DNA from 3 places in the Siminovitchia sediminis genome. Region 3 is predicted to be linked to each of the others. Evidence: riboswitches for the same ligand, from Rfam matches in the RefSeq annotation. Region 3 holds a riboswitch; each other region holds the start of a gene.
The links. Region 3 has a riboswitch for thiamine pyrophosphate ahead of ACFSCZ_RS08670 (acetylornithine deacetylase). Riboswitches for the same ligand answer to the same signal wherever they lie in the genome.
Positions count from the first base shown of each region.

Region 1 (10,821 bases), on a different contig from region 3:
TCGAGAACTTTTTTAATTTGGCTGAATTCCTTTTCTTGGGGCATTAAAAACAGACCGACTCTTCCATTATCCATGTCTCTTTTGGATATGGGAACAATATCAGGTTCACCTGTATCCAAGTAAACCCCCAGGACATTGGCTACCTGGTGGAGCATGGCCTGCCTTTGGCCAAGATTAGATATTGTCACAATGCTGTTCTCATTTTTTGGTGTAATTATAGCACCTACCCCCCTTTGTAAAATCAGTTTTCTGCTCGCTTCCAATCCGACATTCTTTATATGAATATCTCCAACATATAGATGAGGGCCTTCAAATCGTATTTCTGCCTCAGTCACCTCAGCAATAACAGCCAGGTTATTTCCGGTCATATTCCGTTTTACGACAAAAAGCATGATGATTCCAGCTAAAGCGCCTGCCCAGGGTGAATAGACAGAAAATAGAGTGGTCAATAATCCTGTAAACATAACAAGGTAGTTTCTGCTTTCAAATGCTTGGGCCATTCCTTCTATAAATGGAGTACCGCGTTTAACTAATTCACTCGAGTCAATGTTGGTCAATGTTTCCCTCTCCATTTTCCTGACTTCCCTAAATTGAGTTGCAGCCAGACCCAAAAAGGTAACAGCGGTCCAGTTTGATTCCAGGACAGCCGGAACAGCCACTGCCCCAATAAAGGCAGCGATGAATCCCAAAGAAAGGTGAATAATTCGTCCCTGCGGATAAGTGGGATACTGCCTGAAATCAGTGCGAAGCAATAATATACGGGAAATAGAGCCAAAAAATATTCCGATAAGTACTGCCAATAAATTAGAATCCATAGTTAACTCCTTTGAAAATGACCGTTCTCAAATAGATTAACCGAATTCATTGAATAATATTATGCACTTTTCTCGAGATTGCTTTCCCTCCAATCTTTATTATCAGCACCGGCACCCTATTATGGAATGGGGTGCAAAGCGGCTGCAGAATGGTTGAAGATCATAAATGAAAATAGTTTTGAATAAATGCCTGTGTCATGAAAAACAAGGTACTGAAAACGTTCTCTCATCAGAGAGCTGGCATAATCAAAAAAATTGCCACAGCTTGTATAAAACTCTTCATTTTTACCAGTTGTATTGGCAAAAACTTTATGTATAATTAAACGGTTGAGAAAGCGGAAGGCGTCCGCCTTTTACGATGATTGTGGATGGAACAGCTTTTCTGCCGCGACACATGAGGATTGCGACCTCGGTCAAATTGCACCTGGCAGCCTCAAGCTGTCATGTCCTGCAGCATCGGCGGCACAAAGATATCCTGTCCGTCTGAGCTGGACTAATCTTAATTATCTTTGAATCAAATGTACTTCTATTTTTTTTACATCTTGAAGAAAGGTGATTGTACCGCAAATTGGGAAGAGTATTTCCTCTCATTATTACTGCGTGCAGTGCTTTTCTTCGTTTTTTTCTGTTTAAATTATTTTTCACCAGCAGGGGGCGAGAAAAATGGAACTTTCCATCGTTGTTCAATCTATTTTAATTATTACAGTGATGATCATTATTGGAGCCGTATTGGCAAGGACCTCGCCTTTAAACCATGAAACTAGAAATCTTTTTATTTCCATTATTGTCAATATCGCTATGCCATGCATTATTTTATCCAGTATCTTTCAAGTGGATATGGATGGAGAAATGTTTAAAAAGATCATTCTGGTCTTTGTGCTGTCCATTTTGATCAATATTGTCGGAATTGGACTGGGCTGGGTTTTCGCAGCAGTTTTTCAAAAATCCAATCGCAGGAGAGAAATCGCTATTCTTTCTGGACTGGGCAATACCGGTTTTATTGGGATTCCTCTTTGTGCGGCATTGTTGGGACCTGAGGGAGCTTTGTATGCAGCGATATTTGATGCAGGTGTGGACGTAACGATTTGGACCGTCGGAGTGATTTTACTGCAAAAAAATCGAAAGTTTGCTTTACACACTTTAAAATCCATGGTTAATATTCCGACAGCAGCGATTCTGGCCGGTCTGCTCGTTGCTTATTTCTAAATACAGCCTCCCCAAATCATAGTCGGCTTGGCAGACCGACTGGCTGCTTTGGCTGCTCCGCTTGCCATGTTTTATATTGGAATGATGATTATGGGTCTGCAGCGTGGACATATAAGGCAAACCGTACCGCATATGTGGGTGCCGATCGGTGTAAAACTGATTTTGTTACCTATGGCCACCATCTTTATGATTCATTTCTTTACTATTGATACAGTTTTAATTCAAGCAGTTCTCATCCAGTCGATGATGCCGACCATTACTTTGGCTTCCATCTTGTTTGCCAAGTATTCTGCAGATGAACAGATGGGGGCATTAACAACCGTTTTTTCTACCATCTTGGGATTAATCACGATTCCTTTCATGGTATATGTGATGAGTCTGTTTATAAACTGACTTGCTTTTTTAAAGATTCATGCTATAGTGGACGTATAGATGAAACTTCCTTTTCGTTTATGTAAGTTTATGAAAAATATATAATCTTGTCTGCTAGGGGAGCGTTAAGCTGAGAGAAATCTTTGATGGATACCCTTTGAACCTGATCTGGTTTATGCCAGCGTAGGGAAGCAGGCTGAGTATATCTTTGGTTTTTTCGATATCGCAGCCGCTTCCTGTTGGGAGCGGTTTTTTTGTGTTTCTTAAAACATAGGCGAAAAGGGAGGCAATAACTAAAAGGAGCTGTTCATGGATGCAAGTAGAAAAGAAGTTGTTTACGGACAGGCTTTATGAAAATGCCAAGGAGATTTGGGAGAAGAGTTATAGACACCCTTTTGTACAAGAAATCGGACAAGGGACGCTGGATGAACAAAAATTTATCTACTATATGAAACAGGATTATGTTTACTTAATTGACTATGTGAAATTATTTGCCATTGGTGTCCAAAAAGCCAAAGATGTGGAAACGATGAACCGTTTTGCCCATTTGCTGCACGAACACTTACATTTTGAAATGGAGCTTCATCGGCAATATGCTGAAGAATTTGGGATATCGCGCCAAGAGTTAGAAGATACAGAGCCGGCTCCGGTAAATCTCGCTTATACGAGATACATGCTGAACGTGGCACACAACGGCACTTTGGCTGAATTAATTTCTGCACTGCTTCCTTGTGCATGGCATTATTCGGAAACAGGCAGACGTTTAAAAGAGCGATATCGTGAAGGATTATCATTGAACCCTTATAAAAAGTGGATTGAGACCTATGCCTCCGAACAATTTGGTGCATTAGGTGAGTGGTTGATTCAGCTGCTGAATGATCTGACAGAGGGTAAACCGGAACGTGAACTGGCAGAGCTTGAAAAGCATTTTATCATTACATCCAAATACGAATACCTATTCTGGGATATGAATTATCGCCTGGAAAATTGGGAACTGTAAAAGGGTTTTTGCAGGGGATAGACTCTTTAAGAACTAACTCTTCACTCTATTTTTTAAATATTTTGACTTCACTTTATGTTTTACTGCAATATATAAATCATCAGACTGGAGGATCATTTATGAAAACAGCACTTACCATTGCAGGCTCTGATTCTGGAGGAGGGGCCGGCATACAGGCCGATCTTAAGACTTTTTCTGCATGTGGTGTCTTTGGAATGTCTGCTATTACTGCTGTAACAGCCCAGAATACAGTAGAGGTCAGATCTGTCCAAAACATCGATTTGTCTGTCATCCGGGATCAAATCGCGGCCGTGTTTGAAGATATTGATGTAGATGCTGTTAAAATAGGAATGTTAGGGAATTCCGATATTATTCAGACAGTTTCAGATACGCTGAAAGTTTATCAACCCAAATATCTTGTCATTGATCCTGTCATGGTGTCGAAAGGTGGCCACCACTTACTCGAAAAGGAGGCTGTGGCGACACTATCAAACCTTCTGCTTCCAATGGCTTCACTTGTCACACCAAATATTCCGGAAGCAGAAGTATTAACGGGGAACCGTATACAATCGGAATCGGATATGTATGAAGCTTGCAGGAAGATTCTTTCAAAAGGGCCGGAAGCTGTCCTGATTAAGGGAGGACACTTAAAAGGGGATCCCACGGATGTATTTTATGACGGAAATGAATTTAAAGTTTTTCAGGGAAGAAGGATCGAAACAAAAAATGTGCACGGAACTGGATGTACGCTTTCATCTGCCATCACAGCCCAGTTGGCGAAAGGGGCAAGTATGCCGGAAGCCATTCAAATCGCAAAAGATTATATTACCCGGGCTATAGAGAAAAGTCTTGACATTGGACATGGCCATGGACCGGCACACCATTTTCACCCTTTTTATGATGTGAAGAATGAAGATGAAAGGATGAAACATCATTCACTGAACAACAGCTTATCTGCTTCTCCTTAACACAATGTATCGATTTGAAAGGATTTAAAAGTATGAAGTATAACAACAAACATCAATTATATTTAGTAACTGAGGAAGATATGCCCCTGCAGCAGCTCATGACTATCATTAAAGATGCCGCAGCAGGAGGCGCTGGGATCGTCCAATTAAGGGAAAAGAATCTTGACAGTAAATCTTTTTACGAGAAGGCGTTATCTTTAAAAAAATTTCTTGATGAGCTCTCCATACCGCTGGTCATCAATGACCGTGCAGACATTGCTCTGGCTGTAGGGGCAAACGGTATTCATTTGGGGCAAAGTGACCTCCCATTAGATGTCGTCAAACAAATCGTACCTGATTCGATGATGATCGGCATTTCTGCCCATAACGAAGAAGAAGCTGTTTTGGCAGAAGAAAAAGGGGCGGATTATATTGGAGTCGGCTCCGTTTTTCCAACATCATCCAAAGCTGATGCGGATCGGCTTCCAGAAGGAATGCTGGCCCGTATAATCGATGCCGTATCCATACCGGTAGTGGCCATCGGAGGTATTCATATAGAGAATTCCGGCCAATTACAGGAATACGATCTTGACGGCATAGCGGTCATATCGGCCATAACAAGAGCTGAAAATCCCAAATGGGCTGCGCAGCAGCTGTTAAAAAATGCATTTGGGGCTGTAAATGTCCAGCAATGAGAAGCACTGTGGATGGCGGAAACCTTTAATAGGGGGCTCCTCTTATAGTGCGTTGCACAAGAACATCTTGTCCTTCGGGCCGGTACGTCTACTATTTTAATACAAATATACGAGAATAGTTTTTTTCTTCCTTTCACAATAAAAAGGGCTGGCTCATCTTGAGCCGGTCTCTTTTTTGTGAATAGTTTCGAAAACCGAAATATTATGCTTGTAAAATGGCAGACTTCCTTATATGTTAGAAGAGTCAGTATCGTAATGTATTTCTTGGGGTGAAACAAATGAGAAAAGAAACCCATGTTCCAAAAAGCAAATTATGGACAAAATCATTTACATTGCTTGTTCTCGCTAATTTTTTTGTTTTCATGAGCTTCCAGATGCTTATTCCAACATTGCCCCCATATGTAAAAGCCATGGGCGCCTCAGGATTCGAAGTAGGCCTGATCACAATGGTATTTTCAATCGGAGCGATTTTAATCAGGCCGTATATCGGGTATCTGCTGGAGTTCAGCCAACGGCGGAGGCTCATACTCATTGGAGCTTGCGGCCTGCTGTTTGTCACTATTTTGTACCCATTCACCCAGATGGTCATGATTCTTTTGCTGTTTCGCTTAATTCATGGCTTTATGTGGGGATGGTCTTCCACTGTTAATGGAACCGCAGCGGTGGATCTCGTTCCCAACGACAGGATCGGGGAGGGGATGGGTTATTTCGGGCTTGCTATTACAGTTGGTATGATCATCGCACCCAGTCTGGGCATCTATGTATATCAAAACTATACTTTTGGGGCTTTAATTACCATATCTGCCATTTTGGGAGCCATTGCACTTTTCTTTTTTTCCATCATAAAATATGAAACTCCTGAAAGCATAAAAAAAGCAGATAAACAAAACATCCGTTTTTCGATCTCTGGATCACTGATTGAGAAATCGGCAATATTCCCTGCCTTTATTACACTGATGGCTACGTTTGGCTATGGAACCATCGTTACATTTATTGTCATATTTTCTGAGGAGCGGGGTATTGAACAAATTTTCCTCTTTTATTTATTAAATGCCGCAATAGCGACTTTGGTACGGCCCATTACAGGAAAATGGTTTGACCGTAAAGGGCCTAAGCTTTTGGTGATTATTTGTGCAGCCCTTGCATTCGTGTCCATGTGGACATTATCCTTATCTGCCAGTTGGGTGGGGATCGCAGTGTCCGGTTGTTTATTCGGGGCAGGATACGGTTCATTGCTTCCGGCTCTTCAAGCCTGGGTGCTTGCAAAAACCCCAAATGAGAGGAGGGGCGTTGCCAATGGTATGTTTTATTCAGCTATTGATGTGGGAATCGGGGCCAGCGGTCTAGTTTTTGGTATTGTTGCTTTGTTTGTGAATACGGGACAATTATTTCAGATCTCAAGTTTTCTATTCATCGCAGTCATCGCATGTACGGCATTTTCCGGCAGTCAGGCATCGTTAAGGTCATCCAAAAGATTAAAGCATGGTGTCGATATGGACAGGTGACAATTGTCCCGGATTGGAGTCATTTATCTAAGTCTATCGGATGGTGACGAATGTAACAGCATGACATAGAAATGTAATAGAACATAAACAGTTCTGTTATTGGTTTGATATGTTCCTCTGTTAGAGTAGGCATCGTTAGCGATTTCCGACTAACAAAAAAGGGAGGAACAAAAATGAGAAAGAAGATCTTTGCATTTTTTACAGGAGCCGTCATGGCAGGGGCTATGGCAGGAGGGGTATCAGCATCTGCTGCAACCTATGAGGTACAGCAAGGAGATTCGCTCTGGAGTATCTCTCAAAAACACGGTACGACGGTTGAGGAATTGCAATCGTTAAATAACCTTTCCGGCAATATCATTTTTCCAAAACAGCAGCTACATATTTCTGAACCAACTGCAGGAAATGTAGACAATAATAAAGAAGTTTATACTGTTAAGGCGGGGGATTCGTTATGGAAAATCTCCCAAGCTTATGGAATTCAAGTGAATCAATTAAAGGCTTGGAATCAGCTTTCTTCGGATCTTATTCATCCGGGCCAGGAGCTGGCTGTTAACGGGACACCCGATTCCACAAATGCCGTTCCGGCCCAGGCTGCTGCGCCAGCACCTGCTTCTGTACCAGCGCCGGTGCAAAAAGAAACAGCTCAACCAAAGCCTGAGCAACCGGCAGCTCCAGCGGCACAAGCTACAACTGCCGATACAAAAGCTGAAGGAAAAGAAATGACGGTAACTGCAACTGCCTATACAGCATATTGCAACGGCTGCTCAGGCGTGACAGCGACAGGTATCGATCTTCGTTCCAATCCTGGCCAAAAAGTCATTGCAGTGGATCCGTCTGTGATTCCTCTTGGCTCCAAGGTGCACGTCGAAGGATATGGAACAGCTATTGCCGGTGACACTGGAGGAGCGATCAAAGGAAACAAAATTGATGTTTTTGTTCCATCTAAATCCGATGCCCTTCAATTTGGTGTCAAGAAAGTTAAAATCACTGTGTTAAATGAATAAACTTCTGATGAGAGACCTGACCTTTTCCGGTGAGGTCTTTTGTTTTATTTCAAATGAAATGGGGGTACGATATTGGAAAGGAGGAATCATGATGAATAGGGGATTGATAGGCGTATATGCATCTGAAGAAGAAGTCATCAACGTAATTAAGACTTTTCTCTTGGAAGGGTTTAGTGAAGAAAACTTTTCAATATTATCCGTGGATCGGTCTAAAGCTGATATGATCGAAAGAGAAACTCATGTGCATCAAACACCTGTTGCAAGCGAAGAGGCTTATGGAATCATCAGTGGTTTTCTGACAGGAATCAGCGGAGGTTTTGCTGTGCCGGGGCTGACTGTTCCGGGACTGGGACCTATCATTGCCGCTGGTCCTTTGGCATCTTGGATTGAAGGAAAATCCCATGAAAATGTAAAAGACCTGCTGATAACATCCGGATTAGACGAGGAGGAGGCTGAAAGGTATGCGGATGAATTAAATAACGGAAAAATCATTTTATTTTATGAACAGGGTGTTTCTGATTAAATGATCTTGCAAAGAAACAGTAACTTTCCGATAATGGAATATAAAGACGCACCCCTGTCTTAACGTTTATCTGCTGTGCGTGCCATGTGAAGGAGAGTAGAACATGAAAAATATAAGCAAATCCATACCTGTGGGAAAAAAGCGCCAAGATCTGAGAAAACGCAGGGTTTTGCTTATGCTCCTCATTCCTTTTGTATTCTTTTTGCTCCTTATTTCATATTTGGACGCCAATCAAAATGAAGAAGAGGATTTTCTCCGCAGTGAAGTTCCCGCAGAATTTATTCCTATATATAAAGCAGCTGAACGTGAATACGGTGTTCCATGGTATTTACTGGCTGCACATCACCGGGTTGAAACCATTTTTTCAACAATGGAGCCGATGATTTCTCCGGTAGGGGCAGAGGGTCATATGCAGTTTATGCCATGTACTTTTGTGGGATGGTCACATCCAACATGTGAAGGGCTGGGGGCCGGAAATATTCCTGAGCATGAAAAAACAGATCCGGATATTATTGAAAAGTACGGCGGGTATGGCGTAGATGCCAATGGTGATGGTATAGCGGATCCTTGGGATATTGAAGATTCTATTTTTACAGCAGCCCATTACTTGGCCAAAAATGGAGCTGCTGACGGAAATATAGAAAAAGCTGTTTTTGCCTATAATCACAGTGAACAGTATGTAGAAGAAGTACTTTATTTTGCTCAGAAATTTCAAAAAATCGAACATAAAACGGGAGCTGTCAGCTCCCGTCCATAAGGCAATAACCAACAATTATCTGCTTTTCGAAACAGCGCCCATGATAAGGCTGAGGACCAATACAAGGATAATCGAACCAATGAGCGCAGGAACAATGGCCATGCCTGCCACCGTCGGCCCCCAATCTCCAAATAACGCTCCGCCAATCCATGCACCGACTATACCAGCTATAATATTACCTATAATTCCTCCGGGTACATCTTTTCCCAAAATTAATCCTGCTAACCAACCTATGATTCCACCAATAATCAGGTATAAGATAAAACTCATCACCCATCATCTCCTTCTAGTAAAATTAATAGTTTTGGCTTCTGGTATATTGCCTTGGTTATATTATTTCCTGCAGAAGGAAAGGATAAACATTTTTTGATCATCCCATCGGACATGATGTTCTCTGATTGTTTTGAAGGGAAGGCAGGCAGATTGCAAAAAATCTCTAGGCTTTGATGTTTTTTAGATTGATAGCAAGTCTGTTGATAAGAATTAGTTATCGTATTCAATAACTTTCTTATTATTTACTTATGTCCAGTAATGTAATATGATAAATATGTGAACAGAGCCAATTCTGTACAGGGGTTGGCAGATGTTGGTCGGAGAGAGAAACTATGATCAAAAGGGGTAATTGAAATGGCAGAAACAAAAAACGACATTTTTAAAGCCCGCTCTTCTTTTGAACTTGACGGCAAACGATACCATTATTATCGTTTGGCGGCATTGGAAGAAGCAGGTGTGGCATCTATCTCACGTTTGCCATATTCCATTAAAGTGCTATTGGAATCTGTCTTGAGACAATACGATGGCCGTGTGATTACAAAAGAGCATGTTGAAAACTTAGCGAAATGGGCTACCGGAGAAGTTCAGGATGGGGAAGTCCCATTCAAGCCTTCACGCGTGATATTGCAAGACTTTACGGGGGTTCCGGCAGTGGTTGATTTGGCAGCCCTCAGAAAAGCAATGGCAGATCTTGGGGGAGACGCGGAGAAAATAAACCCTGAAATACCTGTTGATTTGGTCATTGACCACTCCGTACAGGTTGATACGTATGGATCCCCTCAAGCTTTGCAAGTAAATATGGATTATGAGTTTGAGAGAAATGCCGAGCGCTATGAGTTCCTAAGCTGGGCTCAAAAAGCTTTTAATAACTATCGTGCAGTGCCTCCGGCAACTGGAATTGTTCACCAGGTAAACCTGGAATATCTTGCAAATGTGGTTCACTCCATTGAAACTCCGGATGGAGATTATGAAGCATTTCCTGATACTTTAGTTGGTACGGATTCCCACACGACGATGATTAATGGTATCGGTGTCCTTGGATGGGGTGTCGGCGGTATTGAAGCAGAAGCAGGAATGCTTGGCCAGCCTTCTTACTTCCCGATTCCTGAAGTCGTAGGCGTGAAACTGACAGGTGAATTGCCGAACGGTGCTACGGCAACAGACTTGGCATTAAAAGTAACGAATGTATTGCGCACACACGGGGTAGTAGGCAAGTTTGTTGAATTCTTTGGAGACGGCGTTGCCACATTACCTCTTGCCGATCGCGCTACAGTAGCTAATATGGCTCCGGAATACGGTGCTACATGCGGATTTTTCCCTGTAGATGATGAGACATTAAATTATCTTCGCCTGACAGGCCGTCCTGAGGAACAAGTGAAGCTTGTAGAAAAATACCTGCGTGAAAATGATATGTTCTTCACAGTCGATAAAGAGGAGCCTGTCTACAAAGATATTGTCGAAATCAATCTTTCTGAGATTGAAGCCAATCTTTCGGGTCCAAAACGTCCGCAGGATCTTATTCCACTTTCTCAGATGAAGAGCACATTCAAAGAAGCTTTGAGTGCACCGGTCAGCAACCAAAGCTTTGGCTTGGATCCTGCAGAAATTACAAAAGAAGCAAAGGTGCAATTTTCGGACGGCTCTGAAGAAGTGATGAAGACAGGTGCTATCGCGATTGCGGCAATTACAAGCTGTACAAATACATCTAACCCATATGTCATGTT
Region 1 covers NZ_JBHUEO010000017.1:78,280-89,100, reverse strand. The annotation lists gene ACFSCZ_RS07790 (YIEGIA family protein) at 1-815, opposite strand, end outside; gene ACFSCZ_RS07785 (AEC family transporter) at 1,479-2,021, shown strand; gene ACFSCZ_RS07780 (AEC family transporter) at 2,049-2,414, shown strand; TPP riboswitch at 2,500-2,600, shown strand; gene tenA (thiaminase II) at 2,707-3,393, shown strand; gene thiD (bifunctional hydroxymethylpyrimidine kinase/phosphomethylpyrimidine kinase) at 3,513-4,361, shown strand; gene thiE (thiamine phosphate synthase) at 4,394-5,035, shown strand; gene ACFSCZ_RS07760 (MFS transporter) at 5,314-6,540, shown strand; gene ACFSCZ_RS07755 (3D domain-containing protein) at 6,714-7,544, shown strand; gene ACFSCZ_RS07750 (general stress protein) at 7,636-8,067, shown strand; gene ACFSCZ_RS07745 (lytic transglycosylase domain-containing protein) at 8,171-8,824, shown strand; gene ACFSCZ_RS07740 (GlsB/YeaQ/YmgE family stress response membrane protein) at 8,840-9,094, opposite strand; gene acnA (aconitate hydratase AcnA) at 9,452-10,821, shown strand, end outside.
Region 1: another riboswitch for thiamine pyrophosphate. It lies ahead of tenA (thiaminase II); the one in region 3 lies ahead of ACFSCZ_RS08670 (acetylornithine deacetylase).

Region 2 (10,821 bases), on a different contig from region 3:
AAGTATCACCGCCAACTGCGAAATATGACCCAGTCCGAACTATGTCAGGGCATCTGCTCAGTCACTCATTTGAGCAAATTTGAGAATTACAACAAAGAGGTAAATCAGGAAACGATTATGCTCTTGCTTGAGCGTTTGGGTATTTCGTTGGATTCGATTCAAAGAGCATCAAAATCAATTGCAGCCGATCTCTCTCATTTGCTGGATGCTGTTCTGTCCTACGACAAAAAACGGGCAACGGAATGTTATCACCGTGTGGAAGAGCAGCGGGAATATATCACCTTCTCCAATTACATAGCACGCTACCATTTATATTTATACAGATACTTTCTTCTTGTTAACGATATTGAGAGCGCTGAGAAGGAGCAGGAGATCATCAGGCAGATTGCCAACTCACTTGCTGCCCAGGAAAGAGAGCTCAGCGAATATTTAAATGCGATTTTCTTCATGTTCAAAGGGGAATATAAAACTTCCTTGGATATCCTGTTAAAGGTGGAAGCCAATGATTTGCTCCCATCCTCGTGGAAAGCGGAACTGTATTATTTTATCGCATTCAACTTTGGCAATCTGAAAGACAACAGCAGTTGTGTGGCCTATGGGCTTAAGGCTTTGGAGGAATATTCCAGGACATTCAATTATTTGAGAATTTTGCATACTCAATTTTTACTGGGAATCGCCTACACTGACTTGGGATTGTATGATAATGCCGAAGAACAGTATAGTTATATATTTAAAAATATGAATTTAATTAATGCGGATGAACTAATATCTGCCATGTATAACAACTATGCCTTGCTGCTGGAGAAAACAGGGAAAATTGAAGATGCATTCAAATATTATCTTCTGTCCATGGAACATGCCAAAACCGATTATGAATATTTGCTCAGCCTGTGCAGTTATACTGAATTGCTGATCACACAGGGGAAAAAGGAAGAAGCGCTTCGAAATATCACGAAAATCTTGCGCGAAACGAAGGCGAGTACCATGAAGAAGCAGCAGCTTATTTTCAGGTACTATCAGTATTCATTAAAAGGCCAGAAAGAAAAGGCGATGAATTATTTAGAGGAAGAAGTCCTCCCCTATTTGGATAAATTCTTTTATATTGAGGATTATAATAAGTTTGCTTTATCTCTGGCTTCATATTATGCAGCAATAGATACAGATAAAGCACTCTATTATTATAAAAAAATAGCAGAAAGGTGATGAGAAAATGAGAAAGCTTATGCTGACAGCAGGCGTTGCCTGGGCGATTTACGTTGCTCCGATTATCGGAGGTGGTGTTGGACCACAGTCACCGCCAATTTTCCCGCCAATCTAAAAAACGGTTGGAACACTGCTCCTTTTTAGGAGCGTTTTTTATTTGCGTCAAAACGGGAACAGGCGCTTCTGCTTTGGTTCCACCGGATTGTAATGTATAATGATATTTGAATAAATCATGCAGTAGGGGAACCGGTGGGGCCGGTTGAGATAGCATTCGGGAAAATGCTGACCCTTTGAACCTGATCTGGCTTATACCAGCGAAGGGAACGCCTATTTTACACAAGCGATGGCGCCTGGGTTCAACTTCCCGGGCGCCTTTTTCGCCTCATACATCTCTGACTCCAGGCAGGGTGCAAGGGATTTGAAGGGGCTGACAGGAGGTCTTCCATTTTCCGGTTAGTGCTGCCCTGACTGCATACCTTGCGCTATTCTTGTTCAGCTTAGAAGGGGGAGTTTATACATGAAAAAATGGATCGTTGGTTTGATCATGATGGGAGTGCTTGCCGGGTGCAGCGGGCAGGAAGAAGCTCCAAGTGATTCGGAAGACAAGGAACAAAGTCTGGAAAAAGTGTCCGTTGTGCTGGATTGGACGCCCAATACAAACCATACCGGTTTATATGCAGCACAGAACCAAGGGTTTTTTGAAGAAGAAGGATTGGATGTAGAGATTATCCTGCCTGGGGAATCCGGTACTGATCAGCTCGTGGCTTCAGGCAAGTCTGAATTTGGCGTCAGCTATCAGGAGGCCATCACGGAAGCACGTGTTCAGGATGTACCGATCGTGTCGATCGGAGCGGTCATCCAGCACAATACTTCCGGATTTGCGTCACCTGCAGAAAAAAATATTGAGTCACCAAAGGACTTTGAGGGTAAAACTTATGGCGGCTGGGGGGCGCCTCTTGAAAAAGCAGTGATTGCTTCTTTGATGGATACTGAAGGAGCCGATGTTGAAAAAGTGGATATTGTCAACATGGGGGATACCGACTTTTTTACAGCTGTCCAAAGGGATATTGATTTTGCCTGGATTTATTATGCATGGACCGGAGTGGAAGCCGAACTCCGGGGTGAGGACCTCAACATGATTTACCTGACAGATTATTCGGACAAGCTGGATTACTATACTCCGGTGATTTCAACGAGTGAAAAAATGATAGAAGAAAATCCCGAGACGGTCAGGGCTTTTATGGCTGCAGTGACAAAAGGCTATGAATTTGCCATCGAAGAACCGGAGAAAGCAGCGGATATTTTAATTGAAGCTGTACCAGATTTAGATCCGGAACTCGTAAAAGAAAGCCAAAAATGGCTGGCTCCACGTTATCAGGATGATGCAGCCCGCTGGGGAGAGCAAAAAGCCGAAGTATGGCAAAATTATATGGATTGGATGCTCGATAAAGATCTGCTTGAAAAAGAAATTGACGTCAAACAAGCTTTTACCAATGAATTTTTACCCGAATAGGAGGCAAGCCGGCATGGCTGATACACTTGTAAGCATTCAGATAATCCCAAAGTCGAAGAATGGGGAAGATGTCATCCCGTATGTGGATGAAGCAATCAAAGTGATTCAAGAGTCGGGCGTCAGGCACGAAGTGCATCCGCTGGAGACGACAATGGAAGGGGACTTTTCTGTCCTGATGGGAGTCATTCAGAAAATGAATGAAAGAATGATTGAGCTGGGGAGTTCCAATGTCATTTCCCAAGTAAAAATACTGTACCAGCCGGATGGAATAACGATGGACCAGTTAACGGAGAAATATCGATAATGGACAGGATCGCAAAAAAAGGATGGAGGCCGGCAGCGGTCCTCCTCCTTTTATTATGTATATGGGAAGTGGCGGTGAACATTCTCGATATTCCAGGCTGGCTTCTTCCGGCACCGACCGTTATAGCATCGGAAGCCTCACAGGGATTTCAGGAACTGCTTCCGCACCTCCAGTCCACGGCAATGCTGGCTGTGGGCGGATTTATCATCGGCTGTTCCGTCGGGATATTGACTGCCGTCATCCTGCACCTTCTGCCGGGTGTGCAGGAATCAGTGTATCCGCTCCTGATCCTGTCGCAAAATGTACCGACGATCGTGTTGGCTCCGCTGCTCGTTATCTGGTTTGGCTTTGGACTGCTTCCCAAACTGATCGTGATCACTCTCGTCTGTTTCTTTCCTGTCACCGTTGCTGCCATGGACGGATTCCGGAACGTGCCGCCTGACATGAGACATTACATGCTAATGGCCGGTGCTTCCAAAATTCAGATGTTTACAAAGCTGGAATGGCCGTACGCCTTATCTTCCGTTTTTTCGGGATTGAAAATATCTGCTACATACAGCGTGATGGGAGCTGTAATTTCCGAGTGGCTTGGTGCAAAAAACGGGGTTGGCGTATATATGACGCTGGCTTCCTCCTCTTTTCGGACAGAGCGGGTGTTTGTAGCTATTTTTATAATTATGATCTTAAGCCTCCTGTTTTTTGCGATGATTTCTGCAGCCGAAGCTGCACTTGTCAAATGGAGAAGAAGGAAGGTCGAATAGATGAGTCATTTGAAAATCAGGCATCTGACCAAAAGCTTTGCGGGAAAAGAAGTGCTCAAAGATATTCAACTGCATGTGGCAGAAGGGGAATTTGTTACAATTCTGGGACCTTCCGGAAGCGGGAAAAGTACGCTGTTCCATTTGATCGGCGGATTGCTTGCACCTGACGGTGGGGGTATTTTTTTGGATGGGAAAGAAATTACGGGAGAGCGCGGACACATCAGCTACATGCCTCAGCAGCATTCTCTCTTCCCGTGGAGAAGCATTTTACAAAACGTCCTGCTGGGTCAGGAGATTACCGGGCAAAAAGATGAACAGCGTGCGATGGCAATGATTGATAAAGCGGGCCTATCCGGCTATGAACATGAGCTGCCGGATGCCTTGTCGGGCGGGATGAAACAGCGGGCTGCTTTTATCCGCGCGTTGTTAAGTCCGCAGCCGCTGATATTGCTGGATGAGCCTTTTTCCGCCCTGGATGATTTTACCCGTCAGGATATGCAGCAGTGGCTGCAATCTATCTGGATGGAATACAAAAAGACGATTTTATTTATCACCCATAATATTGAAGAAGCGCTTTTTCTATCAGACCGGATCATTATTTTATCAACGAAGCCCGCATCCGTTAGGAAGGAGTTCACTCTTCCTTTTGATTGGCCCCGGCCAAAAGAGCTCGTTTTTTCAAAAGAATTTTTTGAGTGGAAACAGGAAATCGGCAGCTGGATTGTCAGGGAAAAAAGCAGAGGGGGAGCAGAGTGAAGCCAATCATTGATGCCCATATCCATTTGGATTTGTATGAGGCTGCGGAGATAGAGGAGATCATGGCCGGTTTGGAGAATGCACAATGTACAGATGTCATATCGGTCTCTTATCATTTGGATTCGTGCAGGATTAATTTACAGCTGGCAGAGACATACCATCAAGTCCGGCCGGCATTCGGATTTCATCCGGAGCAGGAACTCCCGTCAGACCATGAGATTTCGCAGCTGTTTTCATGGATGGAAAATCATGCAGAAGATATGGTGGCGGTTGGAGAAGTCGGCTTGCCTTATTACATGCGAATGGAGCAGGGGGCTGGCTTTTCACTCCAGGGCTATATGGAGCTCCTCGAAGAATTTATTAAGGGAGCCAAGCGTTGGAATAAGCCCATTGTCCTGCATGCTGTGTATGATGATGCACCTGCTGCTTGTGATTTGTTAGAAAAACATGGAGTGAAAAAGGCGCATTTTCATTGGTTTAAAGGTGATGCCCCAACCACTGAGCGCATCGCTGAAAATGGCTGGTTTATATCAGTCACGCCTGATGTGCTTTATGAGCAGGAAATCCGGGGACTCGTACAGCGGTATCCATTAAAACAAATGATGGTAGAAACGGATGGGCCCTGGCGGTTTGAAGGGATTTTCTCCGGAAAAATGACCCATCCGCGTATGATCCACCAGTCGGTGGACCAGATCTCCTCGATCAAGGGTTGTCCTCCAGAGGCTGTGTATCAGACTTTGTACGCAAATACAAAGGAATTTTACCGCTTAAACGGCAGGTGAGCATGTTTTAACCTCCCATTTAACGGAAAAAGAACAGTAAAGAAGTGGAGGGATAAATATGGAATCAAAATCTGCCCAAGATCAGATTGACAGAGCTAAAGCACTAAAGGAACGGAACAACAAAGAAGAAGCCTTTTATAGAGATAAAGAGAAGCAGGCACAGCGTGACCAGCTCGTCATGCCTGTGGATGATGTCTCCAATGAATTATTGGAGAAACAGGAGAAATATGAAAACGACAAGGACGCTACCTATCAGCCGCGGGATTTGGAAGATGAATAAATGGAAAAAACTGACCGTACGCCGGTCAGTTTTTTTATGGTTGATTATGGTTGAAGTTTCTTAAAGGTCCTCGACGGCAAAAGCGTAAGACAGTACTATCCACGGAAGTCCTGAGTTTTGCCGATATATGCAAACTCGGCAAATCCCCTTACCGGCTTCCGTTTTTCATCCACTCTGCTACGGTAATTGTACGTTTTGCCTGATGTTTGACTGCACCTTCCACGTTTTCTATCATATTGCCGTCCTGATCAACAGAAACACTTGTCCCATAAGGATTCCCGCCAGCTTCAAAGAGAACAGGGTCTGTGTAACCAGGTGGTGCAACGATCGCACCCCAATGGTACATGGTCGTATACAAGGAAAGGATCGTAGCCTCTTGTCCGCCATGGGGGTTTTGGGCAGAAGACATGGCGCTGACGACTTTGTTTGCCAATTTTCCCTGAGCCCAGAGTCCTCCCTGTGTATCAAGGAACTGCTTCATTTGGCTTGCAACATTTCCAAAACGTGTCGGTACACTGAAAATGATGGCATCTGCCCACTCCAGGTCGTCCGAAGTGGCTTCAGGGACATTTTGCGTTGCCTCTACATGAGCTTTCCATGCCGGGTTGGACTCAATGGCTGCCTGCGGAGCCAGTTCAGGCACCTTTAACAGTTTAACCTCCGCACCAGCATCTTTTCCGGCTTCTTCAGCCCATTGGGCCAATTGATAGTTTGTTCCGGTTGAGCTGTAATAGATGACTGCCAGTTTAATATTGGGCATACCAATCTCCTCCTTGAACGTTGTACACGTCATGTTTTCCCTTTTTACATAAACTCAACCCACTTTTATGCAGGGGCTGTTAAACATTCATGTTGTTCATTTTCAAAAGCAGTGAAACCCTCAGTTATCAAGAGGTCCTAACGCTGCATATGAAATTAATTGAATGAACAGGCAATGCCTATAAAATTGAAAGTGATGCCTGCGGCTGCTAATTTCATCCCCTTTTGCCTGCGTTTTTTCGTTTCTCTTCAGCCTGTCATCCCAAGTAATAGCCCGGCTGTACTAAGAATCGCCCCAAATCCTATTAGAAACATCTGAAAATGGATACAATGGCCATAAGCAACGAACCTGTCATTTTTCCATTTAGTTCTTTATCGGCTGGGGATGCTTGGGTTTCTAACAAAAGCTTTGTCCTCCCCCTGATTGCACAAACGCTTTTTGCTTACATTGAATTTCTAAACAGTCCTTTTGACAGATGCAAACGATCGGAGGATAACATACGAAATATGAAACATCTCCACGGTATCCAAACCCAATAGGCAGACGGACCGGGCCCTTTATGTAAAAAAAGGCCTCTCTTTAGGCCTTCTTTTGCTTCATGAGCGGTAAATGTTTTTATACCATGATGCTGCTGCTTGAACTTCTGTCATAGTCAATTGGTGTCCGTTTGATTCCCAATGAATGGACACATTGGCCGAAGCGCCTTCCAGCAGGTCTTGAAGCTCCGAAGATTCAGCCGGAGGGCACATGGGATCGTTTTCTCCCGCTGCAATAAATATGGATGTTCCACTTAGATCCGGAAGCTTTATTCCTCTTCTCGGCACCATCGGGTGATGTAATATGGCTCCGCTCAGGGCATCTTTATAATGGAATAATAGGCTTGCAGCAATATTGGCCCCATTGGAATAACCGATGGCAACGGCCCGTTTGCGGTCAAAACCATATTTTTCTGAGGCCTCCCCTAAAAATTCATAAAGCTCCTGTGTACGAAAAATTAAATCCTGCTCATCAAAAACCCCTTCAGCCAGCCTGCGGAAGAAGCGGGGCATGCCGTTTTCGAGAACATTACCGCGCACACTTAAAACAGAGGCGTCTTTGTCAACAATTTCTGCCAGCGGAAGCAGGTCTTTTTCTGTTCCTCCTGTTCCGTGCAAAAGAAGCAAGGTTGGGCTAGAGCTGTTTCCTTCTTTAAAAATATGTTTCATGTTGATCTCCTTTTTCGGTTATTTGGGTCTTTCTATCTCAAAGTTTTTTCCGATGTTTGCATAACTGTTTCCTGCCAATCGGGAGACGGCCCCCAATGCGTCCGGATCAATTTTGCAGTGGTCATAGTATACTTGGTCATCAATATGGAATTGGACAATTTTCCCTATGATCAGATCTGTACCGGCGGTAATTCCGTCACCGCCCAATTCAATCAGCTGTTCAAGTACACATTCCATGCGGACTTTGGCTTCCTGAATTCCCGGTACTGAAATCTTGCTGCTTTTCACTGCGGTTAACTGTGCGGTCTCTACCTCACTTTGATCGGGAGGAAGGGAGGCTGCTGTTTCATTAATCGGATGTACATTTTGCTGATCGACGATATGAACAACAAATTCTTTCCGTTCCTGTATGTTGCGGGCTGTGTCTTTCGGTTCACCTTTCTTCCGCTGGACAGATACAGAAATCAGCGGAGGATTGGAAGATACAATATTAAAATAACTGTATGGGGCGCCATTGAGGGTCCCATCCTTTGCCTGGCTTGTCACAAATGCAATCGGCCGCGGTATAATGCTGCCGGTCATCAGCTTGTAATTATCTCTTTCGCTGTTTTGGGTCGGATCGATGGATATCACTCAATCTGCCTCCTTCTTATCCAGCTTTCTTACTTTAATGGGGATCAATTCTCTTTCCAGTCTTTCACGATACTTTTCATATTGAGGAGGAAGTTTCAGTTCTTTGCCCATCGCTTCATAGGGTTCATCAATCGCAAATCCTGGAGGATCCGTTGCAATTTCAAATAAAATATTCCCTCTTTCCCTGAAATAGATGGCGTTAAAATAGTTGCGGTCCCGCACAGATGTAACGCTGTACCCGTGTTCTGCAATGTATTTCTGCCAGTCCAGCTGGTCTTCATCGTCCACGGCGCGCCAGGCAATATGGTGGACGGTACCGACGCCCATTTGACCCGGTCCGCCGGCTGAAGCTTTCAAGTCGATAACATTTCCGATATCAGCTGAAGAGCGGAAACGGATCAAGCCATTCTCTTCTCCGATTTTTTCCAGCCCCATGATGTTTTCCAGCAGCTGAGCAGTACTTGCCGGATTGGAAGAGTTTAATGAAGCTCCGGCAAATCCCTTGATCGCCACATCAGGGCCTATACCATCAAATGTCCATGTGTTCGGCTCTCCCGCTTTTCGCTCAACTAATTCCAGCTGAAGGCCCTGGGGATCGGAGAAAGTAAGAACCTTCTCGCCAAAGCGCTCCTTTTCGTTAAAAGAGAGTTTAAACTTCTGCAGTCTTGCTCTCCAGAAGGGAAGAGTACCTTCCGGCACTGCATAACTTGTGACACCTACCATGCCGTCTCCGGTTTTTCCCGGATAAGCTCCGGCCCATGGGAAAAATGTAATGATGGTACCGGGATGTCCGCCCTCATCTCCAAAGTATAGGTGGTAAGTCCCGGGATCGTCGAAATTAATTGTTTTTTTAATGAGTCGCAACCCCAGAACTCCTGCATAAAAATCAACGTTTTCCTGCGGTTGTCCCACAATGGCTGTAATATGGTGAATACCTGCTGTGCTTTTGCTCATGATTTTGGCTCCTTTCCTGTTTCACTTGCCTGATGTCCAACTTTTTTCAAAAGTCCAATCAGCCTTTCTTTTTCCTCTTCCAATAAATTCCCAAACAGGTGCTTAATGAATCGCTGATGTTCAGGAAAGACCTTTTTCATAAACTCCTCTCCTGCATCTGTCAGAATAACATGGACAACCCTTCGGTCATCAGGGCATGGCCTGCGGTCGAGCATCCCTTTTTTCTCCAGTTTATCAATGACATACGTTATGGAACCGCTGGCGATGAGTACCTTGCTGCAAATTTGCCGAACGGTCATGGGTCCTTTATGAAAGAGGGCCTCCAACACTACAAATTCCGAATGGTTCAACCCGTAGCGAATCATATCCTGTTTGACTCTTTCTTGTATCGACTTAGCAGCTTTCATCAAGATAACAAAAGCTTTTAAGGACGAATCCTGCCCCATCAGGAAAACCTCCGGTATATATTTTTAATTCATATATCCTGAATTGAGAATAATTTACCTTTCATTTCTCGAATTGTCAATTATCCAAACTTGTAAAGTATTCCTGGAATTGAATCTGAGTCCTAAATAGAGTAAGATAATAAAGTCTTCTTTATCAATTTTCGACAAATTGCTACTTTTATTTGGAGGAATGATTTATGAAAGAAAAACTTCCTTTTTCGTCATACCTGGCCATCGGCTTTATGTTATTTGCTTTGTTTTTCGGTGCGGGAAATTTAATTTTTCCGGCTTCACTCGGCCAAAATGCGGGTGAGAACCTCTGGCCTGCTGTTTTTGGCTTTCTCATCACGGGGACCGGCCTTCCATTTCTTGGCGTACTGGCTATGGGATTCTCGGGCAGCCGGAATCTTCAAGAGCTGGCAAGCCGCGTCCATCCGGTTTACGCCGTGTTTTTTACCGCATTGCTCTATTTGACGATCGGTCCGTTCTTTGCTACCCCGCGTACAGCAACTGTAGCCTATGATATCGGTTTCGTTCCTTACGTAAGTGAAGACATGCAGCAAATCGGCCTGATCATCTTTTCGTTCCTATTCTTTGCGATTACGCTCTGGCTTTCTTTGAATCCATCCAAAATTGTGGACCGTGTCGGAAAAATGCTGGCTCCCGGAATTGTTATATTATTAGGGGTATTGATTATTGTTGCGCTGTTTAATCCGATGGGATCCTTTCAATCTCCTCAGGAAGCCTATACCAGCGGAGCCTTTATGAAAGGTTTCACTGAAGGATATAATACAATGGATGCGATCGCCGCCCTGGCCTTTGGTATTATTGTTATTCATGCCATTAAGGGTATGGGCGTCACCACGAAAAAAGGAATCCTGAATGCAACCCTGAAAACGGGCTTGGTTGCAGTTGTCCTTTTAAGTGTCATATATGTTGGGATTGCTTATCTCGGCGCAATCAGTGTCGAGAGGTTTGGCATCTTTGAAACAGGAGGACCCGTTCTGAGCAGTGCGTCTGACTATTACTTTGGAGGGTTGGGAGCAGTGATCCTGGCCATCATTTTACTCTTGGCCTGCCTGACAACAAGCATTGGGCTGGTGACAGCATGTGCAGAGTATTTTCATACTTTACTGCCCAATATCAGCTATAAAACGTACGCGGTGATCTTTACTTTGATTTCATTTACGATTGCCAATTTTGGACTTGCAAACATCATCAACT
Region 2 covers NZ_JBHUEO010000009.1:42,766-53,586, forward strand. The annotation lists gene ACFSCZ_RS05350 (helix-turn-helix domain-containing protein) at 1-1,203, shown strand, start outside; TPP riboswitch at 1,433-1,543, shown strand; gene ACFSCZ_RS05355 (ABC transporter substrate-binding protein) at 1,721-2,716, shown strand; gene ACFSCZ_RS05360 (thiamine-binding protein) at 2,730-3,020, shown strand; gene ACFSCZ_RS05365 (ABC transporter permease) at 3,020-3,781, shown strand; gene ACFSCZ_RS05370 (ABC transporter ATP-binding protein) at 3,782-4,537, shown strand; gene ACFSCZ_RS05375 (TatD family hydrolase) at 4,534-5,319, shown strand; gene ACFSCZ_RS05380 (hypothetical protein) at 5,378-5,599, shown strand; gene wrbA (NAD(P)H:quinone oxidoreductase) at 5,748-6,359, opposite strand; gene ACFSCZ_RS05390 (alpha/beta hydrolase) at 6,956-7,564, opposite strand; gene ACFSCZ_RS05395 (flavin reductase family protein) at 7,583-8,197, opposite strand; gene ACFSCZ_RS05400 (ring-cleaving dioxygenase) at 8,198-9,151, opposite strand; gene ACFSCZ_RS05405 (MarR family winged helix-turn-helix transcriptional regulator) at 9,148-9,597, opposite strand; gene brnQ (branched-chain amino acid transport system II carrier protein) at 9,795-10,821, shown strand, end outside.
Region 2: another riboswitch for thiamine pyrophosphate. It lies ahead of ACFSCZ_RS05355 (ABC transporter substrate-binding protein); the one in region 3 lies ahead of ACFSCZ_RS08670 (acetylornithine deacetylase).

Region 3 (10,821 bases):
CAATTAAGTTTCACTATTCATAAAAGTGAATTCGTCAGTGTGGTGGGTCCCAGCGGCTCCGGAAAAAGTACTTTATTTCGGTTAATTTCCGGGCTGGAAAACCAAGATAAAGGACGCATTCTAGTGAACGGAGAAGCAGTTGAGGACAGGCTTGGCCATATCGGTTATATGGCTCAAAAGGACGGACTGCTCCCCTGGATGACTGTGATGGAAAATGTACGGCTGCCGTTGTCTTTGAAAGGCGTGAAGGGTAAAAACGTTTATAAAGAACTATTGGACAAACTGGATCGCTTCGGTTTAAAAGGATATGAACAAAGGTACCCCCATGAACTTTCAGGGGGCATGCGCCAACGGGTCTCGTTTTTGCGGGCATTATTGGGCGGTTTTGATTTGTTGTTATTGGATGAACCGTTCAGTGCACTGGATGCAGTCACAAAATCGATGATGCAGGAGTGGCTCCTAAAACAATGGAACGAAACAAAGAAAACCATTCTGTTTATTACTCATGATGTGGAAGAAGCCTTGTTTCTTTCAGACCGGATCCTCCTTTTTGGTGAGCATCCTGTAAAACACCTCCAGGAAATTCAGGTGCCTTTGGGGAGACCGCGAACGATCTCAGATTTAAAAGATCCCCAATTTACATCCTTAAAAGAAAAACTCCTGTTGGATCTGAGAAACAAGGTGACCATATGAATGTTTTAAGAAAATACGGACTGTCCCTGGGGTTTCTATTCTTTCTTCTGGCTGGCTGGGAATGGGGAGCACGCTTATACGGAAAGCCTTTTATCCTCCCATCTCCTTCAGGAGTGCTGGACAGGTTATGGGAGCTGAAGTCCATCCTGTTCATCTCCCACTTGCCCGCTACCTTGGCAATCGTTGTGATCGGATTGCTGCTGTCTCTGGTTTTTGGCGTCAGTCTGTCCGTTTGGATGCATAAAAGCGGAATAGCGAGGAAAGCTTTTTTCCCGATTTTGATAGCTTCTCAAACCATCCCGATTATTGCCCTGGCTCCTATATTTGTCCTGTGGTTTGGATATTCCGTTTGGAGCAAAGTGGCTGTGACTGTACTCATTACATTCTTCCCGATCACCGTGAGCACCTTTGACGGACTGCGGTCAGCTGATTCCCATCTGAAAGAAGTACTCCGGGTGATGGGGGCATCAAAACGGCAAGTCTTCCTAAAGGTTGAGCTTCCGGCAGCTCTGCCGCACTTTTATTCGGGGCTAAAAGTTGCAGTAACCCTGAGTGTTATTGGAGCAGCTATCGGAGAGTGGCTTGGGGCTGACGCAGGACTCGGTTATTTTAGCCGAAGGATGATGACACAGTTTGATGGAGCGGGGGTTTTTGCACCGATTGTTGTTCTTTCTTTACTTGGTGTTGTATTGTTTTGGCTCGTTGGACTGTTAGAAAAAATGACAATGAAATGGAGACGTATACAATGAAAAAAATCGGAGCAGCTGTAATTATTCTATTTTGTATATTCCTTGCTGCCTGTGGCCAATCTCAGGAAGACGCCGCAGGAAAAGGGGAAAATGACCAGCTTCGTGAATTAAATATTATGCTCGATTGGTATCCGAATGCTGTTCATAGCTTTTTATATACTGCTATCGAAAAAGGCTATTTTGAAGAAGAAGGTTTGAAAGTTAATATCCGCTTTCCGTCCAATCCGACAGACCCTTTACAGCTTTCTGCAACAGGAGAAATTGATTTGGGCATAAGCTATCAGCCTGATGTGATCTCTGCCAGAGCAGAGGGAGTACCGGTCAAATCTGTAGCAGCAATTGTAAGAAGCCCATTGAACCATATTATATTTTTGAAAGAAAGTGATATTACCCGTCCGAAAGATTTGGAAGGTAAAACGGTCGGCTGGCCGGGCATTCCGGTAAATGAGCCGCTTGTACAGACCATAGTAGAATCCGACGGCGGTGACATGAACAAGGTGAAAATGACAGACATTGGATTTGAACTTAATGCTGCCATTGCGACCCGACGCGTAGATGCTGTAAGTGGGGCGTTTATTAACCATGAAGTGCCTGTTCTTGCAAGTGAAGGAATTGAAACAGATTATTTTAATCCTGTTGATTATGGAGTTCCCGGCTATTATGAATTGCTTTTCGTAACAAATGATGATACATGGAAGGAGAAAGAAGAAAACATCCGGGCTTTTTGGCGTGCTGCCTCTAAAGGATATGAGGTAATGAAGAATAATCCGCAGGAGGCATTGGATATTTTATTGACATATCAGGATGAAGAGAATTTTCCGTTGAATAAGAAAGTGGAGAAAGAGAGTTTGCAAGTCCTGCTTCCGAAAATGGAAACGGAAGATGAGGCGTTTGGCAGCCAGTCGGAGGCCTTGTGGGTTGAAGTAATTCAGTGGCTGAAAGATACTGAGTACATCGAAGAAAGTCCCCGGACTCAAGATTTGTTTGTAAATATCGTAGAATAAGCAGCCCCCATGCAGGGGGTTTTTATTTTTATGGGAATCATAAAGACGGCCATCAACAAGCAAGGACCAAAGAAGAGATCAAACGTAAAGAAAGACGGATCTTCCTTTTGACAATTAAATCAAGCCTGATCTATACGGACACTTTATTATTTTCAAAAATCAAACAATAACAAAAAGCATGGACAAAGTTGATGGGTGTCTTTACACTTGTTATGTACAATTCTTATGGAGGGTTTCGCCATGAAACAATTCTTAGCCCGCAAAGGTGTCCATATGACTGCAAAAGCTTATTTAATAGATGCTTTAAGTTACATGGCACTTGGACTTTTCTCTTCATTAATTATTGGTTTGATCATCAAAACGGCCGGTGAACAGCTGGGCTGGCCTCTCTTCATTGAGATGGGAGAAATCGCCATGGGGCTTATGGGACCAGCCATTGGTGTAGCTGTTGCCTATGGTCTTGGAGCACCGCCGCTCGTTATTTTCGCTGCTGTCTGTACAGGAGCTGCAGGAGCTGCATTTGGAGGGCCTGCAGGAAGCTATGTAGCTGCACTTATTTCAACGGAAATTGGGAAAATGGTCAGTCAGGAAACGAAAGTGGATATTATTGTTACTCCTTTTGTAAGTATTTTCACTGGTTTTCTTATGGCGAAATTTATTGGTTCACCTATTTCGGAATTCATGACGATGTTGGGCAGTTGGATTATGTGGGCGACAGATCAGCGCCCGATCATCATGGGAATCATTGTAGCTACTTTGATGGGACTAGCTCTAACGGCACCGATTTCCAGTGCTGCCATTGCCATGATGCTCGATTTGAACGGATTGGCAGCCGGTGTGGCTACGATCGGATGCAGTGCCCAGATGATAGGTTTTGCTGTGGCAAGCTATCGGGAAAATAAAGTCGGCGGCTTACTGGCCATCGGACTCGGAACGTCCATGCTTCAGGTTCCTAATATAATACGCTATCCGCTTATACTCATTCCTCCTACAGTGGCTGGTATCATTTTGGCTCCTTTTGGTGCTACGATTTGGAAAATGACAAGCAATGCAGCCGGAGCCGGGATGGGAACAAGCGGACTTGTCGGACAAATCATGACCTTCACGACAATGGGTTTTTCAGCCTATGTCCTTATCCAAGTCATTGTACTCCATTTTATCGGTCCGGCTGTGATAAGCTTATTGATATCGGAGTATATGAGAAAGCGCGGCTGGATCAAGCCGGGCCAAATGCTGATTAACACTGGAGGTAAATAATATGGAAAATTTGCAGTCAAAAGAGCAGTTTGAGCAATTAAAAAATGAAGAGCGTACGATCTTTATGTTCTCCGCGGATTGGTGTCCGGATTGCCGGTTCCTGGATCCGGTTCTTCCACGCCTGGAAGCCGATTATCCGGAGTACAATTTTATCCATGTAGACCGTGATGAGTTTCTCGATTTATGCCAGGAACTTGACATTTTTGGTATTCCAAGCTTTGTTGCTTACCATGACGGAGAGGAAGCAGGAAGGTTTGTAAGCAAAGATCGTAAGACTCTGGAGGAAATAGAAGAATTTATTAATGGGCTGTCCGGTTAAAAAACCCCGGAATGGAGAGAGGTGTTCCTCCGCTTTTAGGATGTATATCAGGAAATGGCTCAATGAGGGTATGGCTTGGGGCCACCAGGCTGTGGTTCACTTGAAATGGTCACTTATTAGGTGCATCAGCCTCTGATCCTTAATAAAATATTTAATTACTTTCTGCTGGGGGTGCCTGATTGGCTGAGATTTTACCCTTCGTACCTGATCCGGGTCATACCGGCGTAGGGAAGCAGCGCTTTTATACAATGTTAGGCGTTATATACAGCCGCTTCTCTTCAACCGGGAAGCGGCTGTTTTTGTTTATTCAACAATTGGATCATCATAAAAGCGCTGGTATTGAAACAAAAAACCTCTATCATTCAGTTATCAAGGAGCAAATTTTTGTTCTTGAAATATATAATACGAGGGAGAGGAGAGTTTGAGAAATTATGGGAAAAATAAATAACGTTCTATTAAGGTCTGTAGATGAACGAAAGGAAGAGCTGCTTCAGATTTTAACCGACTTGATTCGATTTCAGACAGTGAGTCCTCCTTCAAGAAATACAGCAGAAGCACAACAGTATATTGAACAGTTTTTAAAGAGGGAAAAATTTGCAACAGACAGTTGGGAGGTCTACCCGAATGACCCTAATGTAGTTGGGATTAAGAAGGGGACAGGCGGTAAGGATTACAAAAGTTTAATTATTAACGGCCATATCGATGTGGCTGAAGTTGGCGATGACAGCGAATGGACGGTTCCGGTATTTAATGTGGAAGTAAGAGAAGGCTTTGCTTATGGGCGCGGGACTGCAGATATGAAAGGGGCCATGGCAGCTGCCCTTTTTGCCATTAAACTGTTAAACGAATATGAAGTGGAGTTGAAAGGGGATCTTCAGTTCCAATCTGTGATTGGAGAAGAAGTGGGAGAAGCCGGGACGTTATCTTGCATTGAAAAGGGATATGATGCGGATTTTGCTCTTGTCATGGACGTAAGTAATTCAGAGATTCATGGACAAGGCGGCGTAATAACCGGTTGGATTACTGTAAAAAGCCAAGAAGTTTTTCACGATGCTATGCGCTTGAACATGATTCACGCCGGGGGCGGAGTGCATGGAGCGAGTGCCATCGAAAAAATGATGATAGTGATTGCTGCTCTTCAGGAGCTTGAGAGATACTGGGCTGTTACAAAACAATATCCAGGCTTTCCGGCTGGCACGAATACGATTAATCCTGCAGTAATCAAGGGGGGCAGGCATGCAGCGTTTGTGGCTGATGAGTGCAGGCTTTGGATCACTGTTCATTATTATCCAAATGAGACTTATGAATCTGTTATTGCCGAGATTGAGGAGCATCTGTATCACACAGCGATGGCCGATCCCTGGCTAAAAGAAAATCCGCCGAAATTCAAGTGGGGTGGTAAGTCTATGATCGTAGATCGGGGAGAAATTTTTCCTGCACTTGAGCTGGATGTAGAACATGAAGCTGTTCAGGAACTGAAGAAGGCTCACGAACAAATTTGGAAGACAGCTCCGAACGTGGGAATGTCCAAGACAGTGACGGATGGAGGATGGTTCGGACAGGCGGGCATTCCTGCAGCCATATATGGGCCTGGAACGGTGGAAGAAGCACATTCTGTTAACGAGAAGATCAACTTGGATGAATTGGGGAAATTTACAAAAACACTGCTAGTTTTTATTGAAAAGTGGTGTAATACGAAAAAAAAGTAAAACATTGCAGGTGAAGAACATGCCTCTTTCTTTTGGCAAAAGAAATTTTCGTGTATGATGGGATGTAGCCCATATTGCCAAGGAGGGTTTAACATGAAGATGAATGAACGAAAAATGAGCAAAGAGCTGGAAAACCGTCTTGAAAAGGAAGGACGGACCTTTACATATGACCGTGAAAAAGAAAGCCTGCGTATTGAAAATGCACAAACTGGCAAAGGCATAGACATTGCGCTGCCGGGTATTGTGGCCAAATGGCATGTACACAAGGATAAAGCCATTGATGAAGTGGTGTATTATGTAGAACAAGCACTGGATGTGATGGGCAAGGAGCCGATTGTTGCACAAAGTGAGAAAAAAATTTATCCAGTGATCCGCTCTACTTCGTTTCCTGTGGAGTCAGAAGAGGGGAATACTTTTTTGACGGATGACCATACCGCCGAGACCAGAATTTATTATGCAATGGACCTGGGAAAGACGTATCGGTTGATTGATGAGGAACTGATCAATAAAGAAGGTCTTGATCCTCAGAAGATTAGAGAAATTGCTCGTTTTAACGTTCGTTCCCTGTCTACAACAATGAAAAAAGATACGGTTGCAGACAACGACTTTTACTTTTTAAATACCAATGACGGGTATGATGCAAGCCGGATTTTAAATGAGAAATTTCTTGAGGAAAAAGCGGAGAAAATCAAAGGGGATATGGCTGTGGCTGTTCCTCATCAAGATGTGCTGATCATTGCGGATATTCGCAACAAAACCGGCTATGATATATTGGCACAGATGACCATGAGTTTCTTTACAAACGGGCTCGTACCGATCACAGCGCTGTCGTTTATTTATGAAGAAGGGAAGCTGGAACCTATTTTTATATTAGGGAAAAACCGGCCGGAAGAAGGAAAGGAGAAATCATGATGAACGTATTTTACAATCGTAAAGGGATAGGAGACACTCTAATTATTTCGTTAGGTGAATGGGATACGTCCAACCGCACGTTTGAGAGAAAAGGGGATGCTGTCAGAATTTTAGATGGACAAACCAATGTTACAGGAGGGTTCAATCTTTTTAATGCCTCCAGCTATTTGGAAGTAGAGGCCGAAGGTGAAGTAAAGCTGACCGAAGAGATCGTTGAGAAAATCCAAACAGCTTTAGAAAAAAATGGCTTTGATGAGAAGCTGGAAGCCGACCTGTCTCCAAAGTTTGTTGTGGGATATGTAAAGGAAAAAGATCAACACCCCAATGCGGATAAATTGAGCATATGCAAGGTGGATGTAGGTACTGAAGAACTTCAAATTGTATGCGGTGCACCCAATGTGGAGGCTGGGCAAAAAGTGGTAGTGGCAAAAGTAGGGGCCGTCATGCCGAGCGGTATGCGTATTAAGGATGCAGAGCTCAGAGGGGTGGCTTCCAGTGGTATGATTTGCTCAGCTAAAGAATTGGGGCTTCCCAATGCACCGGAGAAAAAAGGCATCTTGATTCTGGAAGATGACCAGTTTGAAACAGGTGAAGCCTTTCCGCTTTAAACGTGCAAGGACGATCTAAATGATGGGAATTTTAAACAATAAAATTCAATTTTCATCATCAAAGGTTGCGAAAAAAAGTAAAAACATATTAAAATTGAAAGAAATTGGATTGAACCAATTCACCCTTATGAGTTATTGTATGGGAAAGTGGAAAACAGAAGGCAGGGGAGAGTATGTATAACAGATTATTGGTTGCTGCAGACGGTTCAGAAAACTCAATCCGTGCAGCCCAAGAGGCAGCAAAACTTGCCCGTTTATCGAGTGAGACCGTAGTCGAAATCATCTATGTAGTAGATTACTCAAAATCAAAGGGAGAAGTATTGCACAGCCGGGACGGGGAATCATTGGAAGCGGGCCGCAGAAAACAATTAATTCCCGTTGAGGATATTTTTATTAAGGATGGAATTTCGTATAAACTAACAGTTCTTCATGGGGATCCGGGTCCTGCAATTGTACAATATGCGAACAAAAGCAGCTGTGACATGGTGATTATCGGGAGCAGGGGGCTAAATAAACTCCAGGAAATGGTCTTGGGCAGCGTCAGTCATAAAGTGGCCAAAAGAGTGGATTGCCCCGTGTTGATAGTGAAATAGGCAAGAAGATGATAAGGAATAGACAAAAACATGGCCCCTGACGGCCATGTTTTTCGTGTGCGTGAATGACTATTTCAAATGACCTTAAAAATGGTTTGTTCACTCATACAGTTTTCTCCTCCAGTACTTCACAGGCTGTTTTAATATGTTCAACATCCCGACTGCGATTCATCATTGACTTTCTTTTCTTTTTTCTCCTCCTCTTCTTGTTCTTTCATTTTTTGATACCGATGATATTGTCGATAGCTGTATGTGCTTTTTCGGACGTTTTCGGCATTCTCCAGCCCTGCGCCTATCGCCCCTGCAAAGGTAGCAACTGAGGCCGCCAGCCAGGCAAGTTTCAGATAGTTTAGAGGACCGACTTTTTGTCCAGCCTCCGCCTCATACAACTCCGGCGGAACGTAGACAGAAACCGCCGCCAGAAAAAGAATATATAGAACAGTGTAATACATCATGACGGACATCCCCAGCGTCAGAACGGTCGTTAAGTTATACATCCATCTTAATCGATTTTTATTTTCTTCGTTATTTTTTTCCCATAAATCGTGTGCAAAAATAATCCAGACAACCATTCCTGCAATAGCAGCAGCCATAAGGCCGAAAAAGCGATATATATTATAGGAAACACTCAGCTTCCATAATGTAGGGAAGATCAAACCATAAGCACCTGTTGCAAAAGCAATGGCCACTACGTTTTTTAAAGAAGGCAAAATGGTCCAGGGACGGTTGGAAATCGTCATGCCAAATAACGTTTTGATCCAACCGTTCATTTTGGGAGTAATGATAAAACGCACAAAAGGATCATCAGCTTCGCTTGATTCTACTCTTCTAATGGAAGAAAAATGAAAAACGTTCTTTACCTTGTTGACAAGTCCTCTTCTTTTCATTGGATCATATGGCCCGATCCCTTTCGGCTCCAGGTCGGTACGGTCATATCGATTTGCTTGCCTGAAATATAGTTCCTTTACCATGTAAAGCATAAATTTTTTTGACCTGGTTTGGAGTTGGCCTCAATCCAAAAGCCGGGAGTGATATTTGCCCGGTGCACATGGCGGTATTCGCATCTGCCAGAATGATATGTTTTCCGTCATAAATGGGCAGATCCGTCAGGGACAGGGCAAAATCCCAATCATGGGTTTTTTTATATTGGGCGGTTTCCTTCATTATTTTATCAGGATCTTCTATCGCACCGGTAAGGAGGTCAACGACCAATTCTACTTTCCACTTATGACGGCCGTCAGCAACAAACCGGGAAAGATCCTGTTCAAATTGTTTTTGGATTTTATGAGCAATGGTGGACGGCAGTTCAGGGGATGAAACAATTCCCACCTTTTTCTCCTTCAAATATAAAACCTCCAGCCAAACTTTATGAAAGTCTTTGTCTGGTGATTTTTACCCTCCCGGTTTGCCCCGCAAACAATCAGAACGTTTCCTGCTTCTCTTTCGGGAAATGATCATGCGCGCAGCCTTAGATCGAAAGCACAAGAAAAATGTGGATAAGCAATATTAGGGCTGCCACGACAAAGCAGCTTATAGAGAGCATCCATGAAATGGCGCCATGGAACTTTTCAATTGTATGCCATCCACGATAACTTTGGAGCAGCACGCTGCCTTTATCAATTGACTTCCCCTGAACTTGACCCTTGATCTTAGCAGATTAAAATCATCATTGAGCAAAATGGTTTAACGAGCTTCTACTCTCTTACATCCAAATAACTGGCCCGGCAAAAGGCAAGTTAGCATGCACTAACGGATACCTTTGTTCAATTCATCCGCCAAGCGTTTTTGTGAAAAGTAGATTATTAACCATATGATTACATAAATCATTATATAGATAGCCATCATCAAGATCATGTTTTCGAGGGAGCGAAACCAACCCAAAAACGAGCCAAAGATGGCATAACCGATGACAAATGCCAGGAATTGTATGCTGGTTTTACTGAATAACGACAACCGCCTGCTTTCATGCACAAGGGACACGACACCGCAGATAGCACCATACGACATGCTTCCAATTACTTGAATCTTCAGTAGCCCCATATCTATTTCGGTCCAGCCGTTGAGGCTGGCAATCAAAATGAAAATGAGCAGGGCGATACATGCGATTCCAAAGCCGATTAAAATATTTCTGATGGTTTTAAAGATCAACAAGATGGATCACTCCTTTAATAGGATCTTTTTTAACTCTTTGGCATATTTTCGGGAAACGATTTCCTTTTCTCCATTTTTAAAAACAAGCTTGAGGCTGCCGCCAAAGGTCGCTTCAAAATATTCCATCCAAACCGTGTTAGCGAGACAATATTTTGATATCCTTATAAAATTGTACGGGCTGTACCGCTCTTCAAATTGTTTGAGTGAATCTTTAAAGCGGTATTGTTCTTTGCCTCTGTATGCAATGCACTTATTCTCAATAAAAATGACATGTGACACTTCCTTTGGCTCCACCAAATACGTTCTCCCATCTTTTTGCAAAGGGATAAATAGGCATTCTTCCTCTTCATGGATGATTGATAAAATTCTCTCTACTTTTGTATTCATTTCTTTGATTGTTATAATGATTTCATCTTCAGTGGTGCCGGGATCGATATTCATTTGGACTTTCACTTCATCAACTCCCCTCCCATTCGAGTATATCTCTCCACTCCGGCAGCTGAAAAGGAGATTTCGTTTAAGTGGTCGAAATAGTATAGTAACAGGACATATTTGCGGGGTGTAAGGAAGGAGAATGGCATTGAAAAAGAAAATTTACATCACGAGAAAACTGCCCGATCGTATCTTGGAGGGCTTAGATAAACATTTTGATATAGATATGTGGCCAAAAGAAGAAGAAGCCGTTCCAAGAGGGATTCTGCTTGAAAAAGTAAAAGATGTTCAGGGAATTCTTTGTATGTTGACGGAAAACATGGATGAAGAAGTCATGGAAGCGGCTCCCAATTTGGAAGTGATCAGCAATATGGCGGTGGGATATAACAATATT
Region 3 covers NZ_JBHUEO010000019.1:71,337-82,157, forward strand. The annotation lists gene ACFSCZ_RS08645 (ABC transporter ATP-binding protein) at 1-693, shown strand, start outside; gene ACFSCZ_RS08650 (ABC transporter permease) at 690-1,442, shown strand; gene ACFSCZ_RS08655 (ABC transporter substrate-binding protein) at 1,439-2,446, shown strand; gene ACFSCZ_RS08660 (PTS sugar transporter subunit IIC) at 2,687-3,703, shown strand; gene ACFSCZ_RS08665 (thioredoxin family protein) at 3,705-4,022, shown strand; TPP riboswitch at 4,180-4,270, shown strand; gene ACFSCZ_RS08670 (acetylornithine deacetylase) at 4,454-5,731, shown strand; gene ACFSCZ_RS08675 (DUF1444 domain-containing protein) at 5,825-6,643, shown strand; gene ytpR (YtpR family tRNA-binding protein) at 6,643-7,251, shown strand; gene ACFSCZ_RS08685 (universal stress protein) at 7,425-7,844, shown strand; gene ACFSCZ_RS08690 (hypothetical protein) at 7,994-8,824, opposite strand; gene ACFSCZ_RS08695 (hypothetical protein) at 8,775-9,188, opposite strand; gene ACFSCZ_RS08700 (DUF3021 domain-containing protein) at 9,591-9,995, opposite strand; gene ACFSCZ_RS08705 (LytTR family DNA-binding domain-containing protein) at 10,002-10,448, opposite strand; gene ACFSCZ_RS08710 (2-hydroxyacid dehydrogenase) at 10,576-10,821, shown strand, end outside.